2 regions of the Streptosporangium sp. NPDC048047 genome follow, and region 1 is predicted to be linked to the other one. Evidence: riboswitches for the same ligand, from Rfam matches in the RefSeq annotation. Region 1 holds a riboswitch; the other holds the start of a gene.
The links. Region 1 has a riboswitch for cyclic di-AMP ahead of AB0D67_RS09605 (GH25 family lysozyme). Riboswitches for the same ligand answer to the same signal wherever they lie in the genome.
Positions count from the first base shown of each region.

Region 2: it holds a riboswitch for cyclic di-AMP, as region 1 does, so the genes downstream of both, AB0D67_RS31930 (CHAP domain-containing protein) here and AB0D67_RS09605 (GH25 family lysozyme) in region 1, are expected to answer to the same signal.

Region 1 covers NZ_JBEZNH010000008.1:53,226-57,083, forward strand. The annotation lists gene AB0D67_RS09600 (hypothetical protein) at 84-887, opposite strand; cyclic di-AMP (ydaO/yuaA leader) riboswitch at 1,498-1,647, shown strand; gene AB0D67_RS09605 (GH25 family lysozyme) at 1,659-2,408, shown strand; partial or broken gene AB0D67_RS09610 (NAD-dependent epimerase/dehydratase family protein) at 2,449-2,913, opposite strand; gene AB0D67_RS09615 (tautomerase family protein) at 3,061-3,495, opposite strand; gene AB0D67_RS09620 (helix-turn-helix domain-containing protein) at 3,575-3,858, shown strand, end outside.
Region 2 covers NZ_JBEZNH010000055.1:18,545-22,402, reverse strand. The annotation lists gene AB0D67_RS31940 (DUF6716 putative glycosyltransferase) at 1-165, opposite strand, end outside; gene AB0D67_RS31935 (hypothetical protein) at 177-1,214, opposite strand; cyclic di-AMP (ydaO/yuaA leader) riboswitch at 1,665-1,802, shown strand; gene AB0D67_RS31930 (CHAP domain-containing protein) at 1,821-2,507, shown strand; gene AB0D67_RS31925 (ABC transporter substrate-binding protein) at 2,977-3,858, shown strand, end outside.

The sequences.
Region 1 (3,858 bases):
GCCCACGCGTGCCCGTGCTTTTCGGAAACCCCGTCCCTGGAGGTGTCGCAGGTCCTTGGACGGGCGAGCGGACGCGCCCCGGGTCAGGGGAGGCCGTTGCTTCTGCGGTAGTCGTTCCACGCCCGGACGCAGAAGTCGTGGCGCCAGTCGTCCGGCCGGAAGTTGCGGCAGGCGTAGGCGGTGTCGAACCGCAGACCCACGCCGCCGGAGCCGTCGTGGCCGCCGGGACCGGCGGAGGTGTCCCGGGCGTCACGGGTGTCACGGGCCGGGGCACCGGGGGCGCCGCCGTCGGCCCGGCCCCGCGGTCCGGCCTCGGGGGCGGGCGCCCCCGGGCCGCGCCCGTGTCCGTGCCCGCGGTCGTGCGGGGCGTGCGGCGGGCGCGAGAGGCCCCGTGTCTCCCGGTGGCCCGGCCCGCCGCCTCCGGCCCCCGCCTCCGTTCCCGCTTCCGTCCGCGTAGCGGCCTCCGGCGTACGGCGTGCCGCGGCGTGCCGCCGCTCCTCCCCCGGGGCGCGGCCGTCCGGGGTGTCCGCCGCGTCGGCCCGGGGCCGCACCAGGCGTGGTTTCAGCTCGCGGACGACCATGACCCTGCCGGGTTCGGCGGAGGGCGTGCGGGCGGCCTGCGGCGGGTGGACGACCGCGGTGCCGTGCGGGGCGAGCGACGGCGCGGGCTGCGGGGCCGCCACGGCGGAGGGCCGGTCGTCCAGCGGGGACCAGCCGGAGGTCCAGACGCCGAGCCCGGCGGCCGCCAGGAAGGCGCCGATCAGCGCCGGGCGCAGCAGCCGGTCGCGCCGGAGACGCGGACCCGTCCAGGAACGCGGCCGTTCCCCGGCCGGGTGGCGCGGCCGGCCGGCGAGGGCGATGCCGGCGTCCACCAGCGAGCCGTGCATGAACGGGTCTCCGGGGCTCTGCGCCGGACCGTCGTACCGGGCCTCGGGGCGGACCGGCGGACGGGACGGGGACGCGGCGGACCCGGGCGGGCCGCCCGGGGGCCCGCCGTACGGCATGCGACCGCGGGGGCCCGCACCGGAACCGCGCCCGCGGGCCGGACCATGATCATCCTGCATCTCGCCTCCCCGTCGCCGGATCCGATCTCCCCCCAGCCTGCCGAACATCACGGTCCGTACGCGTCAGGTAACGGCGCGCTCTTACGGAGCTGTTACCAAGGGGACACCACGAATCCCTACAGACCGGACGTATGGCCGAGATGCGGCCGCCGTGGCGACCGCCGGGAAGTCCGGTCGCCACGGCGGGCGGCCCGGTTCCCGCCCGGTCCGGGACGGCGAGGCGTCAATTTTTACCATGGGCCCCGATCCCCTGCGGGCAGGGTGGTCCGGCACCCTCCCGATCACCGGCGCGATCCGCTCCGTCGCAGGTCACTTGCCCTTTCCGTGGGGCAACGCATACCTTTTGTCATCGCGGCGCGAAAGCCGCCCCAGCGGCACGAGAGCCGCTCCATCGACCGGACCCGACGCCGTTTCCGTGGCAATGCCCGCCGACGGCGTGCGGACGCCGAATCCGCGCCTTCCCAGCGGAACCGGGGACCCACCTTTTCTGGGGTGAATCGGACGACCTCTCATCGAAGCGTCCGTAGGGCACTTCCATGCCCGAACCCGACAGCTAACCCGGTAGGCGACATGGAAGCAAGGAGCCGACACCCCATGCGCAACCCCCGGATCAGCACGCTCGGAAACCGTCTCGGCCTGGCCCTCGCGGGCACGGTCCTGACCGGCGCCGCCCTCGGCGGCATCGCCCCCGTCACGGCCTCCGCCTCGCCCGCCGGGCAGGTCACGGCAGCCCAGCGCGTCTCCCAGCAGGAGGCGGGCCCGCTCACGTACGGACTGGACGTCTCCAACTACCAGCCCGCCTACGACTGGAGCACCAGCTCCGCCCAGTTCGGCATCATCAAGGCCACCGAGGGCACGACGTTCCGCGACCGCTCCTTCGCCAGGCACTGGAGGGAGCTGGACAAGAAGGGCATCGTGCGCGGGGCCTACCATTTCGGCCACCCGGGCAACGACCCGATCGCCGAGGCCGAGCACTTCCTGTCCGTCGTGGACGCGCAGCCCGCCAGGCGCGGCGACCTGCTCGTCCTGGACCTGGAGGCCACCGACGACCGCTCCGTCGAGCAGGTCAACGCCTGGGCCAAGGCGTGGCTGGCACACGTGAAGGCCAGGACCGGCGTCACGCCGATGTTCTACAGCGGTCTGAACTTCGCCGAGACCTACGGCGCGGGGCTGGAGCAGTACCCGCTGTGGGTGGCCGCCTACGGCCGGGAGAAGGGCGCCGTGACGCCCCCGGCCGGCTGGAAGGCGTGGACGATCCACCAGTACTCGGACTCGCCCATCGACCAGAACGTCTCCGCGCTGAGCCCGGACCAGCTCCGCGCCCTGGGCCGCCGGTCGGCGTGACCGGCGGGCCGACGATGGTGTTGACGCCGCCGGGACCGTAGTAGTCCGAGGCCCGGCCGAGGGCGACGCGCAGTTCGCCGGAACGGTGGGCGGCCAGCAGCGCCTCGGCCATCTCGGCGCGTACCCGGCCCCTGGGGTCGGCGGCGGCGTACGGCAGGTCCTCGGTCAGGGGTCCGTCGGCGGGGCCGTACATGTACAGGTTGTCGGCGAGGACCAGTTTCGCGCCGGCCGCGGCCGCGCCCCGGCGCACCGCGCCGGTCATGCGGGGGAACTCCTCCACCCACCGGTCGTAGGCGGGGGCGGCGCAGTGGTGGACGACCTCGGCCCCGGCGCAGGCGGCCTTGGCGCCCTCGGCGGTGGTCACGTCACCTCGGTGGACCTCGACGCCGTGCGGCTCCGGCACCCGGCCGCTGCGGTTGACCGCGCGGACGCGGTGCCCCCGGGAGACGAGCTCGCGGACCACGGAGCCGCCGATGGCTCCTCCCGCGCCGAGGACGACGTGCAGATCAGATGCAGGGGGGCATGACGCCTTCCCGTTCGCGGATTTCGAAGAAGCGCCATGAAACGGCGTCGCGACACGACTGTCAAACGGGCCACCGGCCCGGCAGGCCCCCGATCCCCGCGGGCGTCGCGCCGGGTTCCGGCCGAGGGGTCAACCGCCGGCCACCAGGGCCACGATGTCCTCGACGCGCACGATCTCGCCGCGCGCTCCCCAGTTGCCCTCCGGAATCTCGTTGATGTGCACCCACGCGGTGGCGGCCTGGGTGAACCGTTCCGGATCCTCGTCGGCGTCCGCGAGCACCCGCGTGACGCGCCGCACGATGTCGCGGCGTTTGCCGTCGTCCATCGAGCCGGCCGGAACCCCCACCCGCACCACGTACTTCGGCTTCTCCCCGGCGGGCAGTCGCCGGCCGCCGACGAACCAGGCGTCGACCTCGTTCACCACCAGCCACGAGATGGACCTGGCCGTCTCGGTGTCCGGGGCGCCCTCGGCGATCATCACCTCCGACACCAGCCGCCCGCCGATCATCTCGCGGCGTTCCTGGTCGAGCGATCCCTTGGGGACGAACAACTCCACGAACGGCATCTGTCAGTCCTTTCATTGAACTCTTGATCCACGAACGTACAGCAGTGAGTTCAATGATTCAACTGACTATGCTGGGGTCATGCAACGGATCAGCTTCGCGGAGATGCACTGCTCGATCGCACAGTCACTGGAGCGCGTGGGCGAGTGGTGGACACTGCTGATCGTGCGGGACATCCATCTGGGCCTGCACCGGTTCGACGACATCGCGGAGAACCTCGGCATCTCCCGCAACCTGCTCACCCGCCGGCTCGAGACGCTGGTCGCCGGCGGCATCGTGGAGCGCCGGGCCTACCAGAAGCGGCCGCCACGGCACGAGTACCACCTCACCGAGGCCGGCCTCGAACTCGTGCCGGTGCTGATGGC
Region 2 (3,858 bases), on a different contig from region 1:
CGACAGCACGGGAGGGTCGGCGGCCACCCCGGTGACGGCCGCGCGGATCTGCGCCGGCGAGGGCGCGATGGGGGTACGGATCACCGCGAGCTCCGCCGTACAGCCGCCGGGAAGGCCCGCGAGCAGGTGGGCGGCCCACTTCAGATAGGAATCCGAGTCGGCCACGGCCAGGACCTTCACTTTTTGACTCCGGTGTCGTGAGGAGCGGACATCGACAGGTGTGAGCGGAGGGAGGGCACCGCCAGGGCGGTCCACCAGTCGTCGGGGACGTCCACCGCCTCCACGGTGACGCCCCGGGGTGCCAGCAGGACCCGTAGCGAGGTGACGGCGGTGGACGGCAGGCTGAGCACCCGCTGCCCGGCGTCCAGTCCCCGCAGGGTCATCTCGGCGGGGGCCCCGGCGTCGTAGACGGTGACGCCGGGCTGCGCGCCGATCCGTTCGAGGTCGCCGGGGTCCTCCCGGCGGTGCGGGAAATAGGCCATCGGCCCGGCCGCGCCCACCCCGGCGAGCCAGGTGAGGTAGCGGTCGCGGTGGATCAGGCCGTTGCGCACCAGTGAGGTGCCGAGGACGACCGTGGGCTCCTGCGGCCGGGGCCGGCGCAGTGGCTGCGCGCGCAGCCAGGTGAAGTCGTGGACGACCAGTTCGGCTCCCCTGCCGCGTACGGCGCGCGCCAGGTCGTCCGGGACGGGCATCGCGGTGAAGACCGTCAGCCGGCCCGACCGGGCGGCCGAGCGCAGTCGCAGACCGGCCGCCGCGCCGAGGACGGAGCGCGACGGGCCCGCGGTGGCCCGGGCCCGTAGCAGCGGCCTGCCGGGGGGCCCGGCGAGCAGTTCCAGGAGCCTGATCGTGGCCAGCCCGTCGTCGACGACCACGATCCGTCCGGGGAGTGCGGTGAGCCAGCGGGCCTGGACCCGGCCGGAGAAGGCGTCGCCGATCACCCAGGTGATGCCCCGCCGGGGCCTGGGCGGCCCGGGGGCCGGGTCGGCCTGTTCCAGCCCCGGGGGAAGGACGAGGCGGGACAGTTCCCGGCGGGTGGCGGTCAGCGGGCGCGAGCCGGCACGGGGTACCACCCGGACGGGGGCGCCGAGCAGCCCGGCGTGGCAGGCCTCGACCACGCAGAGCAGTTGCAGGGGGGACTCCGCCCAGGCGATGGCCGAAGGCTGTTCCCGCGCGTGGTCCCGCCCCTCCTCCACGCCGGGCGATGACCCGTTCACGATCGCCTCACCGTAACCGTGACGCCTTACGCGGCCGGGAACCGCGGATGAACATCCGAGCACGCGCGCCCGGCGACGTGACGCCCGGCAAGGCGCTGAACAGGTAAAACGATCCCCCTTTAAAAAGATCTACGTTAGGGGGCGATTCAGCCGGGAAGAACCGTTCGTCGCGCCGGGGCGTCGCCGGTTCCGCGGTGCGGAAATCCCTGTGCCGCAAGGGTTTGCGGCTTTTGCGAAAGCCTTTGGCCCGAAGTCGCCGATCTTCGGACCGAGAAGCCGGCGATCACCGATATTCGGCGTTTTCCCAAGTAAAGGCAATGCGGGAGCTTGCAATCGGCCTGGAGCAGCACGTACGTTCTACTCGTTCGCGATGAGTACCGAGGTCCACAGACCCATCTCTCGTCGACACATTGCCCGACCGCGCATCATCACGACGGATCACTCCGTCGATGGGCGCGGCCGCCGAATCCGCGGCTCTCGCGGAACCGGGGAACCACTTCATGGGGTGAATCAGCGCGTTCGCGCGCCGTAGGGCACTTCCCAGCCCGAACCCGTCAGCTAACCCGGTAGGCGGCATGGAAGCGACGCAAGGAGCCGAACTCTCCCATGGCCAAGAACCGCCTCACCCCCGGGAAGCACAGCCTGGTCCGCGCCCTCGTGGGCGCGTCCATCGTCCTCGCCGGCGGTGCCGTGACCACCGTTCCCGCCCTCGCCGACAGCCACGCCTCCGGCCCGCAGGCCGGGTCCGTCACCGAGAACGCCGCGGCCTCGTCCGAGACCCAGGCCCAGAACCTGCCCAAGGTCAGCGCCCAGCAGGTCCTCGACATCGCCGCCCAGCAGATCGGCGTCTCGGAGAACGCCGCCGGCGGCGGCACCAAGTTCCATGCCTGGTACCTCTCCAGCCAGCGCGCGAAGGAGACCGTCGCCCGCGACGGCGGCAGGATCCAGGACTACGCCAACGCCCCCTGGTGCGCGATGTTCGTCTCCTGGGTCGGCGAGCAGGCCGGTATCCGGCCCACCATGGGCTGGGACGCCTACACCGTCAGCTACGCCAAGTGGTTCGCCGACAACGGACGCTGGGGTCAGACCCCGAAGCCCGGCGCCGTGGTCTTCTTCGACTGGGGCGGCAGCAAGGACATCGACGCCATCGACCACGTGGGTCTCGTCAAGAAGGACAACGGCGACGGCACGATCACCACGATCGAGGGCAACACCGGCAACGGCAAGGTCGAGGAGCGTGTCCGGCCGGTCGCCCAGGTCGACGGCTACGGATACCCGGCCTACAACGGCTGACGGACGACTCCGGTCTTCCGTTCCCCTCTCCCCTTCCCTCGTCCGCTCCCGTCCCTCCGGGAGCGGCGAGGACCGGCGGACGACGGACGGCGACCCGGCACGACCGGGTCGCCGTTTCGGCTTTCCGGCCGGGACCTTATCGCCGCGAGGAAGGGCCGGACGATCCCCGATGCACTGGATGATCCCGGTTGGTGAGCGTTCGCCGCGTCGTGTCATGTTGGGGTGGGAGCGCTCCCAAGCGCCCGATCGCACAGTTTGTCACCTTAACGACTGTTCGCCGAGCTGAAACACCCGCGATGTAACGGTTACGTTTCGGCATATTGACGCGCCGGTTGCCCATCGTCCAGTCTTCGTGGGAGCGCTCCCAAAAGCTGCCCGCGCGCAACCCATCGCCGATCGCGTTCGTCGGGGGCCGGTTCGCGATGTCACCTCCCAATCGATTCGGGCGACCACCTGAGAGGGGTCCGGAATGTTGAACACCAAGCGACACGGCAAGCTCGCCGCCGTCGTGGTGATGACCGCCGCAGCACTGGCGGTCACCTCCTGTAGTTCGAGTGAGCCCGCCAAGAACACGGCCGCCTCGGGCGGCTCGGCCTCCGAGCCGGTGACCATCACCGTGCAGACCTTCGGCGGCGGCGCGAACTTCGGCTACAAGAAGGCCGTCGAGACCTGGAACGCGTCCCACCCGAACATCCAGATCAAGCACGAGAACCCGACCGACCGGTTCGAGGACGTCTTCCTGCCCCAGCTCCTGCAGCGCCTGCAGGCCGGCAGCGGCGCGGCCGACGTGGTCGGCATCGACGAGGGCGCGATGGGCCTCATGAAGGCCCGCCCGCAGTTCTTCGCCGACCTCGCCGAGTACGGCCTGGACAAGCGCAAGAGCGACTTCCCCGCCGCCAAGTGGGAGAACGGCATCAACAAGGACGGCAAGCTCTTCGCCCTCGGCACCGACATCGGTGGCATGGCGATGTGCTACCGCAAGGACCTGTTCGAGAAGGCCGGTCTCCCGAGCGAGCGTGAAGAGGTCAGTAAGCTCTGGCCGGACTGGAACGCGTTCATGGAGGTCGGCAAGAAGTTCCAGGCCGCCAACACCGCCAAGGGCGACCCGAAGTTCCTCGACGGCCCCAACACCCTCTACAACGTGGTCCTGTCGCAGGAGGCGCCGAAGAACGGCAACGTCGCCTACTTCGACAAGAACAACCAGCTCATCCTGGAGTCGAACCCGGCCATCAAGACCGCGTTCGAGACGGTGAAGAGCTTCAGCCAGGCCGGCCTGACCGCCAAGCTTCCCTCCTTCCAGCCGCAGTGGAACACCGCCATCCAGAAGGGCGGCTTCGCCGTCATGGGCTGC